Actomonas aquatica: one gene and its partner. The protein of the gene in region 1 binds, or shares a complex with, the protein of each later gene. Links are inferred from orthologs where the notes say so. Each region holds a gene or a part of one and is shown on either strand. Other genes may lie near its edges. The genes, in order: smc and K1X11_RS00775.

What was found.
Region 2: the proteins of smc (region 1) and K1X11_RS00775 are in contact, whole or in part, in a crystal structure (PDB 3ZGX), measured with the Bacillus subtilis proteins. The link is inferred for Actomonas aquatica from one-to-one orthologs.

What each region holds. Positions count from the first base shown.
Region 1 is NZ_CP139781.1:6,097,314-6,103,980, reverse strand. What follows is about bases 2,239-6,667. They hold smc (chromosome segregation protein SMC), read right to left. Parts: upstream 6,300-6,667; coding sequence 2,439-6,299; downstream 2,239-2,438. Other genes in these bases: K1X11_RS23380 (alanine/glycine:cation symporter family protein), read right to left, coding at 6,432-6,667; K1X11_RS23390 (hypothetical protein), read right to left, coding at 2,239-2,424. Outside these bases: more of K1X11_RS23390, read right to left, coding at 382-2,238. UniProt on the Bacillus subtilis protein: Required for chromosome condensation and partitioning.
Region 2 is NZ_CP139781.1:195,261-200,463, forward strand. Bases 1,638-4,602 are described here. They hold K1X11_RS00775 (segregation and condensation protein A), read right to left. Parts: upstream 3,531-4,602; coding sequence 2,745-3,530; downstream 1,638-2,744. Other genes in these bases: K1X11_RS00760 (1,4-dihydroxy-2-naphthoate polyprenyltransferase), read left to right, coding at 1,638-1,814; trxA (thioredoxin), read right to left, coding at 2,050-2,373; K1X11_RS00770 (hypothetical protein), read right to left, coding at 2,479-2,748; K1X11_RS00780 (RsmB/NOP family class I SAM-dependent RNA methyltransferase), read right to left, coding at 3,585-4,602. Also shown: K1X11_RS00750 (acylphosphatase), read left to right, coding at 1-159; K1X11_RS00755 (hypothetical protein), read left to right, coding at 244-909; more of K1X11_RS00760, read left to right, coding at 906-1,637; more of K1X11_RS00780, read right to left, coding at 4,603-4,751; K1X11_RS00785 (LPS-assembly protein LptD), read right to left, coding at 4,775-5,203. UniProt on the Bacillus subtilis protein: Participates in chromosomal partition during cell division. May act via the formation of a condensin-like complex containing Smc and ScpB that pull DNA away from mid-cell into both cell halves.

The DNA of each region.
Region 1 (6,667 bases):
TCTCAGCTTCGCGCTTCTTCGCGTCCTTCGCGGTTTCATCCGCGTTGCCTCACGGCGTTCTGCGCCAATCAGCGTGATCTGCGGTTCAAGAACTATAGCCACGAAGAGACACAAAAAGGCACGAAAAGAACGCGTCGTAATTATGTGGATACAAGACGCTGAGTGGCACGTGAAACGACGCGGCCCGGAGGTCCGCATCCACCTTCCTTACGGTCTTTGCATCCTTTCCTGCCTTGGCGTTAAAATGCCGGTGCCTCACGGATTTGCCTTTCGGTCTTCCGTGCCGTTCCGTGTGGTCCGTGGGCTGTCATGCGCTGCCTCTCCGCCTTCGTTTCCTTTGTTGCCGGCGGTAAATAAACCCGTCGCTCCCCTGCCCTGCAACTAACCGTCGGTCTCGTCTGCAGTGGCTTCGGCTTCGGCGTCTTCCTCTGCGGCGGCATCGGCGGCGGCCCAGTCTTCGCGGAGGCGGCGGGCGGGCGGGAAATCATCGTGACGGCGCTCGATTTCGCTGAGCACCAGCTCGGCAGCGCGGCGTTCACCCGCGGCATCGAGTCGACGCACGAGGTTCATCACTTCGAGCGCGCGGGGTAGCGTGCCGTCGATGCGGAAACGCACGTTGCCCACCAAGCCCGACCAATTCTGCCGACCGATATTGAGCTCCATTTCCCGCTTCAACAGCTCCTCAGTCTGATTGCGCATCCACGCCGGTCGTGCACGACGCAGTTCGCGCATGAGTTCTTCCAACGAATCCCAGGCTTCCGCGGCAATGAGTTCATCGGCGCGCGCGAGGAAGAGTCGGGCCGAGCCCATTTCGCGCTCAAAATTTCCGGTGGCCGGCTGCGCCCCCACGACCCCCATCTCCTCGATGTCGAGCGGGCGGCCATTCTGCACCAACGGCAGGTCCACCTCGACTCGTTCGCGTTCACTCTCACTGACGAGCTGACGCAAACGCTCGGCCTGGGCCGCGATGTCCTTACTTCCTGGATACCGCGCGCGCGCCACCTCGATCAATGCCAGGGCGGTGCCGACATGCCCGTCCGCTTCAGCGGCGGAGGCCATGCCCTTGATGGCCGGCAGCGCGACGGCCGCGTTCCGCACGATCTGCACCAGTTCCTCGCCGGAGGCCGCTTCGTTGGTGGCGAGCAGCTCAATGAAGGCCGTCTGCAGGTTAAGCCAGAACTTGCGGGTTTGGACCTGTCTTTCGTCCAACTCGTCGCCCGCTTCCGGAATCTCAATGGCGCGCAACACGGCCAGCGCCCGGGCATACTGTTCCTGTTTGGCCGCGGCTTCGACCGCGAGGGTCTGCCAGGCAAAGTCGATTTGGCCCAAGAGTTCCGCGCGTTTGAATACCTGTTCAAACAGCCCCCAGGACTCGATTTTCACCAATGACTGCGCCAACGCCCGCATGGCCGCAGCGTTGGTCTCAAACCGCATGAGGAACGCGCCGAGCGCCGCCTGCGCCGCCTGAATTTCGTCCGCCTGCGCTTCCTGCACCACCGCATAGATCCACGCGGTGGGCTGCGTGCCGGTGCGCTCGCGCATCAGATTCAAATAACGACGCATCTCCGCCAAATCGCCCCGCTCCCGCGCGACCCGCACGCGCAGGCTGTGCGTCTCGCCGGCATTGGCGCCCTGCACTTGATCCCAGGCCGTCAGCGCGGCATCGGCCTCGTCGTAACGCTCGAGCCCCAGCAGCGCCACCACTCGCATTTCCCGCAGCGGGAAGGACTGAAAACCGGCGTCATCGATCCAGGCGAGCGCCTCTTCGTAGCGCTTCGCTACGATCAACAAGCGCCCTTTCTGCTCCACGAGCCAAGCGTGCTCCCGCTCCACCGCCGCGCCCTTTTGGTCCAGACTCAGGTTGATCGCTTCGAGGGCGATGTCGTAGTCCTCGCCGGCGAAGCAGAGGTTAAGCAAGAGCTCGACGTTTTCACGCCCCGGGTAGGCGCGCTTGATGCCGTCGACCATGAGGCGCAGCCCGCGCTCCCGCTGACCGGCCGCGACGTAAAACATGGCCAACTTTTCGCGACCGCGCCGGTGATCCGGCGACCGCGCCAAACCGGCCTCCAACTTGAGACGGCCGTCGCTCCAATTCATCGCGTCCATCGCGGCCAAACCTTCGGCGATGTAGGCGTCGCCTTTCTTGCGTTTGATCTCGTCCCAACGCACCGGCGCGAGCACACAGTCGGCCCATGTCACCAGATTGTGGGGACGTTGGTTGAGCATGTAGAACCACGCGGTCGCGGCGGCGAGGTAGGCGGCGATCGCCATGGCACTGAGCCACAAGAGGACGCCGCGCACCATGATGCGGAGCTTGTTGCGCCGACCCGATTTGCTCGGGACGATCATGAACAGACCCAGGCGCCACCGCTCGCGCCCGCTTATGGTTGGTTTCCAACTGAAGCTGATGCGGGGTAGAGCCATGATGTGTCAGGGGGTCAGGACGTGGGCGCCGCCGGCTTCGTGCCGCGCACGGCTTCGGCGATGTTCTCAGGGTGCTTCTCTTCGGCGTCACCCTTCTCGTGATTGAAGCGCATCGAGACGGTCTTGGACACGCCGCGCTCTTCCATCGTCACGCCATAAATCGCCTGCGCGGCCGACACCGTGCGTTTGTTGTGGGTGATGATGATGAACTGCGACGAATCGACGAACTTCTTCAACAGCGTGGTGAAGCGACCGATGTTGGACTCGTCGAGCGGGGCGTCCAACTCGTCGAGCAAACAGAACGGCGACGGCTTCACCATGTAGAGCGCGAAGAGCAGGGCCACCGCGGTGAGCGTCTTCTGGCCACCGGACAGCAGCGTGATGCTCTTGAGTTTGGTGCCGGGCGGTTGCGCGGTGATTTCGATGCCGCTCTCCAAAATGTCGTCCTCGACCACCAGCTCGAGGTTGGCTTTGCCGCCGCCGAAGAGCGTGTCGAAGGTGTATTTGAAGTTCTTTTTGATCTGCTCGAAGGTGATCGCGAACTGCTCTTGAGAGGTGCGGTTGATCTCATCGATGGCGCCGAGCAACTCGTGCTTGGCGTTGGTGAGGTCGTCGCACTGGCCCTTGAGGAAGTCGTAACGCTGCTTGAGCTCGGCGTATTCCTCGATGGCCACGAGGTTGACCGCGCCCATCGAGTTGAGGCGTTGGCGCAGCGCATCGGCTTCGGTCTTCACGCCGTCCCAATCGGTGAGTTCGAGCTGGGCCAGATCGGTTTCGCTCGGGTCGCCCTTGGCCTTCTTGGCTTTGCGGCGGCGCTTCTTTTTCGGCGCGGCGTCGGTCGTCTCGCCCTCGGCGGATTCGCCTTCCGCACCGGAACTCTCGCCATCGCTGGCCGCGTCGGATTCGCTCTCTGGTGAATCGTCGAAATCGTCCTCATCCTCCTCGAGGTCGAGCGGCTTCATGTCCGGCGGCTCTTCGTCGGAGCGCCACATGAGTTGCTTCCAATCGAGGTTCTCGACGGCTTCGGAAAACTCGCGAGTCACGTCCTCGGCGATGAACTGCGCGCGGGAGTTGGCTTCGGCGAGGCGCACTTCGCAGCGGCCGAGTTCGCCCTGCGATTTTTCGGAGGCGGAACGCAGGCCCTGCTGGGCGGCTTCGACGGCTTCGATGTCGCTCTCCACTTCGGCGAGTTTGCGACGCACGATCTCCACCTGCTCCTGCGCGACCACGAGGGTCTCGCCGATCTGGGCGGCGCGTTGGCGGCTGGACTCGGCTTCGTGTTCGAGGGAATCGATCTGCTCGGTCCACACCTCGATCTCCTGCTGACGCTGGGAAAGAATCTGCGCGAGCTGGTCGCGGCGCTTCTCCATGTCGGCGATGCCGCGGTCGAGCACCTCGACCTTTTGGCGGCGCTCGGCGAGTTCGAGGCGGGCCTGCGCGAGGGTGTCGCGTTTCACGTCCCGATCGGTGCGGATCTCCATGATCTGCACCTCCATCTGGGAGATGCGTTCGCGGGCATGAGCGGCCTGCTCTTCGGCTTGGGAAAGTCCGGCCTGCGCCTTTTCAAAACGGGCCTGCGCCTCGTTGCGGGCGGCTTCGAGACCGGACAGCTCGCGCTCCATGCGGCCGATGCGTTGCTGCGCCTCTTCGCTCGCGCGATTGGCGTTGCGCAACTCAGTCTGGATCTCGGTCACGAGCTGAGTCGATTCCAGCACCTCCTTGCGGCGATCCTCCAAGGCCTGCTCGGCACCGGCGATGCGGTCATTCAGATCGTCGATGACCTTCTTTTGCTGGTCGTGCTTCTTCTGCTCGTCGGCGATGGCCTTGGCGGTCTCGCGCAGATCGATTTCGCGCTGCACGATGCTGTTCTCGGGCTTCTTGTTGAAGCCGCCGTAAACCAAACCACGACGATCGACCAACTCGCCCTTGTTCGTCGCGACGGCGACAAAACCGAAGTCGGGGTTGGCCGCCCAAAATTCAAAAAACGCGCTCAGGTCATCGGCCAGATAACACGCCCCGAGCAGCGCGCTGGCCGGATGGGACTCGTCGACATTGATGAGTGCCGAGGTCGCGGGTCGCAGGAACGCCGGCAGGTCTTTCGCCGCCGCACCGCCCTGCCCCATGCCCTCAACCTGCAGCACGGCGCTGCCGATCTTGTCGCTTTCGAGCTGATCGAGCACACGGCGCGCGGTGGCGAGATCGGTGACGTGAATCGCTTCCACGGCGGAACCGAGCAGCGCTTCGATCGCTTTGCCGGCGGTGGGATCGACCTGCAGGCCTTTCGTGACGGGCGTGACGGTGGAACCTTGGAGGGCGCCGTCGAGTTTGCCCTGCAGCACGGCTTTCGCGCCGGCGCCAAAACCTTCCCACTTCTCCTGCAGTTGCTGGAGCAGCTTCAGTCGGGCCGAACGCTGGGCGAGACCGCGGTCGATGTCCTGCAGAATGCGCTGCGCCTCACGAAACTCGCGGGTCAGGTTGCCGATGGTTTGCTGCGCTTCGACGGCGGCCTGATCGAGCCGGGCTTTCTCGACGCGTGACTCTTCGAGGCGTTGCTCGACCTCGGCGGCGCGTTGACCGAGGGCGCTGTGCTCCTGGCGGGCACCTTCGAGCTGGTTGACCAGCAACTCGTGACGTTGCACGGAGGTCTTTTGCTCCACCTCGAAGCCGGTCGTATCGGTGCGCAGGCGGGCGATGGTGCTCTCCATCTGGAGGAGCGTAAATTTGGTCTGCTTGAGCTCGTCCTCGAGCTTCGACATCTCGGCCTCGGCGACGGCCAGCTCGCGATTGCGGTTCTGGAACACCTGGTCGCTGGTGCCGAGCAGCGTGAGTTGCTCCTGCTTGTCCTGCGCACCGCTGTCGACCTGGTCGGACAACTCGCGCATCTGCATCTCGAGTTCGCCCAGATTGTTGCGGGAGGAGGCGAGACGATCCTCGAGGCCGGTGCGTTTGATCTTGGCGAGGTTGGCGCCGTTCTCGGCCTGTTCGCGCTGGGATTTGAGGTCGAAGACGGCCTGTTGGGCGTCCTGCGCGCGCTGGTGCAGGCGGGAACGTTCGGCCTTCTTTTCCTCCAACGCCCCCTGCTCGCTCTCGAGTTTGGTGCGACGCTCGTCGGCCTCGCGGCGCAAGATCGAGAGTTTGTCCTGCAGCTCGTGAATCGTGGCGGCGAGTCGCTCGTGCTGGAAGGCACTGTGCGCCAGACTCAGGTGGCGCATGCGGAAGCTGAGCCGCTTGTAGCGCAGGGCTTTGGCGGCCTGGCGTTTGAGGCTGCCTATCTGGCGGCTCACCTCGGAGATGACGTCGGCCACGCGGGCGAGGTTCTGCTCGGTGAGCGAGAGCTTGTTCATCGCCTCGCGGCGCTGCGCCTTGTATTTGGTGATACCGGCGGCCTCTTCAAAAACGGCGCGACGCTCCTCGGGCTTGGAGGAGAGGATCTGATCGATCTGGCCCTGCGCCATGATCGAATAACTGGTCCGGCCGATGCCGGTATCCATGAAGAGTTTTTGAATGTCCTTCAGGCGGCAGGATTGGCCGTTGAAGAAGTATTCGCTGCCGCCGTCGCGGTGGACGCGGCGCATGATCTCGATCTCGTGGAATTCGCTGCCGAGCTGCTTCTCGCAGTCGGTGAGGAGCAGGGCCACTTCGCACAACTGGGCCTGACGGCGCGAGTCGGTGCCCTCAAAGATGACGTCCTGCATCTTGCCACCGCGCAGGGCCTTGGCGCTCTGCTCACCCAACACCCAACGAATGCCATCGGCGATGTTGGACTTGCCGCAACCATTCGGACCCACGATGGCCGTCACGCCCGGTTCGAAGCGGAGCGTGGTCGGGTCGGCGAAGGATTTGAAGCCGTGCAGTTTGAGGGCCTTGAGATACATGCGGGGCGAGTAAAAGCGGTCGATTGAAGGGGCCCCTGCCCCCCCGGCAACGGTAAATCCGGCCCGTCTCGATTTTGCCCAACACCGCCGGAGGAGCCACTGGCCCCTCCGCACGGCGGCAAAGTCAGCCGATCAGGAATGGTCCTTGAGGAACCCCTTCAAGGTGTCGCGCATATCCTTCCGCAACAAAATGATCCCCAGGAGATTGGGCAGGGTCATCAGCACGATGGCGACGGCGGCGAGGTTCCAGATTAGCGTCGTGTCGGAGAACGACGCCCAGAAGAAGCCGAGCACATATACGATGCGGTAGTAACGAACCGACCCGACGCCGAAGAGGTAAACCATCGCCCGGTCGCCGTAATAGCTCC
Region 2 (5,203 bases), 5.9 Mb from region 1 along the record:
CTGACCGACGGTCGCGTGCTGCTGGAAGTGGAGGGGGCGAAGGCCGAAATCGACGGTCTGGTGGAGGAGGTGCGCGACCGCATGCACGGTTATGTGCGGCAGGTGGAGCGGGTGGCGCAGAAGCGTCCGGCTGAGTTTCGGGGCTTCGTGATTCGCTGAGCCAAGCGGAGGGACGAATTGAGCGGGATGTGCCTTTGACAGGGGCAGTTCCGCCACTTCGAATGCGCTCTTTCCCAAACGCCTGTGATTCGCGATCTTGTCTTTCTTCTTATCGGTTTAACGTTGCTTTGGCTGCCGCGCAGTTGGCTGCGCCTGGGGCGTCCGGAGGGCAGCGGCCGACGGAAGAAGACCAAAACCTCGGGGGGCGCCAACCGGGATCGCTTGCCAGGCGACTACAGTGTGTGGGCCGGCGAAGAGTTTGCGCGGCGGCGCAACTGGATCGATTTGCTGCGGGCTTTGGCGGGTGGTTATGCGGTGATGGCGACCGTGCCGACGTTGGTGCACACGATCGTCGCGGTGCCGGAAATGCCGTTGGGTAATGTGATTTTGGGCACGCAGGCGGTGATTCTGTTCGCGGCGGTGCTGATCCAGATGGTGCGGGTGGAGGAGAAGTTTACCTTGTCGCCGCCGTTGTTTTTTATCCTCGGTCTGGCGTTTCCGATCGTGGGGGTGAAAGCGGCGCTCATCGGGTTTTTCGCCATCTGGGCGATCAATGTGGTGCTGCCCAATCCGGCGATCTTCCTGGCCGCTTACGGTGGTGGCATCGCCATTCTGGCCGTGTTTCTCGGTGCGGGACCGCGCGCAGGGGCATTGATGGCGGGGCTGGCTTTGTTTCCGCCAGTGATGGCGGTGCTCTTTCGGCGTAGGCTGGCGCAATACCGGAAGCGCACAAAGATCGTGGTGCGATGAAAACGGCGACCGCTTCGTCGGGGGGGGGCTTGGCGCTGTGGTGGGAGGCGGCGCGGCCGCGCACCTTGCCGGCGGCGATCGCGCCCGTCATGGCGGCGACGGCGCTGGCGTGGCATGACGGGGTCTTTCACGGCGCGGCCGCCCTGACCTGTCTGGCTTTTGCGGTGCTGATTCAGATCGGGACCAACTACGCCAACGACTACTACGACTTCGTCAAAGGAGCCGATACGGCGGCCCGGGTGGGTCCGCGGCGAGCGGTGGCGGCGGGGCTGATCGCGCCGGCGACGATGAAGCGGGCGATGATGGCGGTGTTCACGGCGGCGTTTCTGGTCGGTCTGTCGCTACTGCAGTTTGGCGGCTGGCCGTTGCTGGTGATCGGCGTGCTGTCGATCGTGTGTGGGGTGGCTTACACGGGCGGGCCGTATCCGCTGGCCTACCACGGTTGGGGCGACGTGTTTGTTTTCATCTTTTTTGGCCTGGTGGCGGTGGCGGCGACCTACTTTGTGCAGGCGGGCACGGTGTCGACCGGAGCCTGGCTGGTGGGGGCGGGGATCGGTGCGCTGGCGACCAATATTTTGGTGGTGAACAACTATCGGGACATTGAGACTGACCGCGTGGCCGGCAAACGCACCACGGCAGTGCGCTTTGGGCCGGTGTTTGCCCAGCTGCAGTTTGCGTTGGGGCATGCCGTGATGATTTCCGTGGTGGTGGGGCTGGGCGCGCTGGGAGTGCTGGCTCCTTGGGAAAGTGCGGTGCTGGCGGTGACCGGAGCGGCGATCGGTGCGCGGCAGTTGCAGACGCTGCGGCGGACGACGGACGCTCCAGGGTTGATCGCTTTGCTGGGCGCGACGGGTCGGTATGTGGCGCTGATGGCGCTGCTGCTGAGTTTGGCGTTGGTTTGGTAGGTGGCTGGGTGGCTGGGTGGCTGGGTGGATGGGGGGCTAGGGGCTAGGGGCTGGGTCTGGGCCGACGGGGGGGAGCGGCGGTTTTAGGCTGAGGGGCAACGAGAGCGGCCGAGACGGCCGCTGCTACACTGGGACGAAGAGGGGCGGGTGGAGAGGTGTAGGGCCGGTGCTGGGGCACAAAAAGGGCGCGCCGGGGAGGGCGCGCCTTCGGGGGAAGTGGGACTGAAGGGTTGGCTCAGAGGTGGGCGTTGACCTTGCCGAGGAGGGCGTCCTTGGAGGTCATGCCGACGATCTGCTCAACCACGGTGCCGCCCTTGAAGAGGAGGAGGGTCGGGATGGCACGCACGCCGAATTCGGCGGAGATGGCGTCGTTCTCATCCACGTTGACCTTCGCGACGGTCAGCTTGCCGTCGAGCTCGGTGGCGATCTCTTCGAGCACCGGGGCGATGGCCTTGCAGGGGCCGCACCAGGGAGCCCAGAAATCGACGAGAACGGGCTGATCACCGCTCACGGTGGTTTGGAAGCTGGAGGAATCGAGGTTTGCGATATTGGCGGACATAAATGGACGGAGGTTAAATCGGCGAAAAAAAGGGAGAGGCGCTTAGGGAAAGTCAGAGTAGCCAAAGCCGCAAGTGCGCGGGGGCAGGTTCCGGGAGGATGGGGCTTATTGCGGGGTGGATTTGTGGATGATCTCGGCGAGTTCGCGTTTGTCGACGGTCTCGAGGTGTTTGTCGCGGCGCTTGAGTTCCTCAAAGGTTTTGAGGGTGGTCTCAGTCATGCGCTCGTGGGTTTCCTGCGAGCCGCCAACGAGGACAAATTTCTCGCCGCGGGTGATGCGTTTGTGGCCGTCCTCGTTGTCGAGCCCCACGCCGAGCAGACCGGAGCGAGGTTGCGGACGGGACGGGCGTGAAGGTTGTTCGGAGGAGGAACTCACGCGGTCACGCTGTCCGTATCGACCGGGGTTTCAAGTGGGATCTCGTCTTCGCGGGCTTCGCAAAGGATGTCGGCAAAGGCTTCGGTCTGGCGCACGCGCAGGCGGTTCATGCGGGTGAGTTCGAGCACGGCGAGGAAGGTCGCGACGAGGACGCGCACGGTGAGCGGGCCGGTGAAGAGAGAGGTGAAGACGAAGGATTTCTCCGTCTTGATCTTCTCCATCAGCATTTCCATCTGGTCGGCGACGGTGATCTGCTCGTCCTGAATTTCGCCGATGACGAGTTTTTCGGCGAGGCGACGCAGGACCATGTTGAACGCGTTCCAGAGGTCGACGCGGTCGATCGGTTTGAGCGGGCGTGCCTGCTGGGGGACGGTGAGCTTCGAGACGTGGCGGGAGAGCAGGCCTTGTTGGTATTCGACGAGGCGGTCGAGTTCCTGGGCGGCTTCCTTGAACTTCTTGTATTGGAGCAGCTGGTGCACGAGTTCCCAGCGCGGATCCATGCCGTCGTCGCCGTCGCCCTCGGTGTCGACTGCGGCGAGTCCGCGGGGTAGCAGCATGCGGCTCTTAATTTCCATAAGGGTGGCCGCCATGACGAAGAAGTCGCCGGCCACCTCGAGGTTGAGCTCCCGCATGGAGTGGAGGACCTCGATGTATTGTTTGGTGACCGATTCGATGGGGATGTCGTAGATATCCAGCTCGTTCTTCCGGATGAGGAAGAGGAGCAGGTCGAGCGGGCCCTCAAAGACGGGCAACTTGATACGTAAATCGGAATCGGGAACCACGGTTGGCGGGAGGCTTGGGGGCGGTGATGGGGTCGCAACAAAATTCCGGCGGACTCAGGAGCGCTGAAAGGCGGCCACAAAATAGGCGTCGGAATCGAGTTCCGCGGGCAGAAAGGTCCAACGTCCGTCGGCCTGCGGGCTGGAGTGGCCGGGCGGCCGCAGCGGGAGCGGGCGGTATTCGCGGTGGTGTTCGAGGAAGGCGTCGACGACGGCCTCGTTTTCGCGGTGGCAGAGCGAGCAGGTGGCGTAAACGAGGGTGCCGCCGGCGCGGACCATGGCGGCGAACTTGCCGAGAACAAACTGCTGGCGCTCGGCGGCGGCGGCGATGGTGGCGTGCGAGGTCGTCCACTTGAGATGCGGCGCGCGGCGCCAGGTGCCGCTGCCGGAGCAGGGAGCGTCGACCAGCACACCGTCGAACGGGCCGGAGGGGGCGCGCTCGATGGTGACGTTGTCCAAGCCGGCGCGTTGGGCGCGTTGTTCGAGTTCACGCAGGGCGGGGCCGCGGATGTCGTGGGCGGTGACGCGGCCGGCGTGGCCGAGGCGGCGGGCGAGTTGCAGGGTCTTGCCGCCGGCGCCGGCGCAGGCGTCGAGCCAGTGGCCGGAAAGGGCGCCAGGCAGGCTGGCGAGCAGGGCCTGGGAACCGAGGTCCTGGATCTCAAAATCGCCGCGACGAAACGCCTCGGTGTTGAGCACGGGGGCGTCGGCGGCGACCTGCCAGGCGTCGGGCAGCAGCGCCGAGGGTGAATGGGCGATGCCGAGCGAGTCGAACTCGGCGGCGACGCGGGGCGGCTGGGCGGTTTGTAGGCGAATCCACAACGGGGCGCGCGAGAGGAGCGCGTCGCGTTGGGTCGGGTCCTGGAGGACGGCCGGGCATTCGTCGCCGAGCCAGGTCGGCAGCAAGGACTCGGGTGGGCCGGGAGGCGCGGAGGTTACGGTCGGATCGGCGAAGGCCTCGATGAAGGGGGCGGTGGCTTTGCTGGGGGAGGCGAAGCTGGCTACGCGGCGGACGAGCAGCTCGGCGGAGGTGTCCTCGATCCACGGCAGGATGCGCCAGGCCGTGTAACACAATTCCCGATACAGGCGGCGGTCGCGGCTGCCGGCGCGATGACGGGCGAGCCAGTCGGCGAGGCGCTGCGGCTGGGCCGGATCGTGGTGCCAGTGGGGGCGCAGTTCCTCGATGAGCTCGAGGAAGAGGCGACGTTGGTTGTCGACGCGACTCACGGCTTGGCGGACGGACGGCTTGCTTAGAAATTGATGGCGTCGAGCACCACGTTGAAGCCGAAGTCGCTCTCGCGGCGCTGTCCGGAGTAGAAGGAGAGCTCGTAGCCGACGATCCAACGGTTGGCGATGGTCTGGCGGATGCCGTAGGTCTGCTCGACAAAACGATCGCGGCGGGAGTCGTAGTGATGGCGGGTGTAGCCTTCCCAGACCTCGTTGAGGCGGTAGGCCAGACCGGCGATGAACTCTTGGATATCGCCTTCAAGGTAGTGGTTGGCGAACTGCACACTCCAGCGGTCGGCGCTGCGCAGGGTGATGGCGGTGTTGAGTTCGCGCATCGTCCAATCACCCGGGGTGGCGCGGTGATAGAGCTCGAAGTCGATGAACGGGGCCGGCGTGAGTTTCAGTTCGGTGTGAAGCGCCGAGAGCGTGCGTTCGCTGGGGGCGGTGTCGAA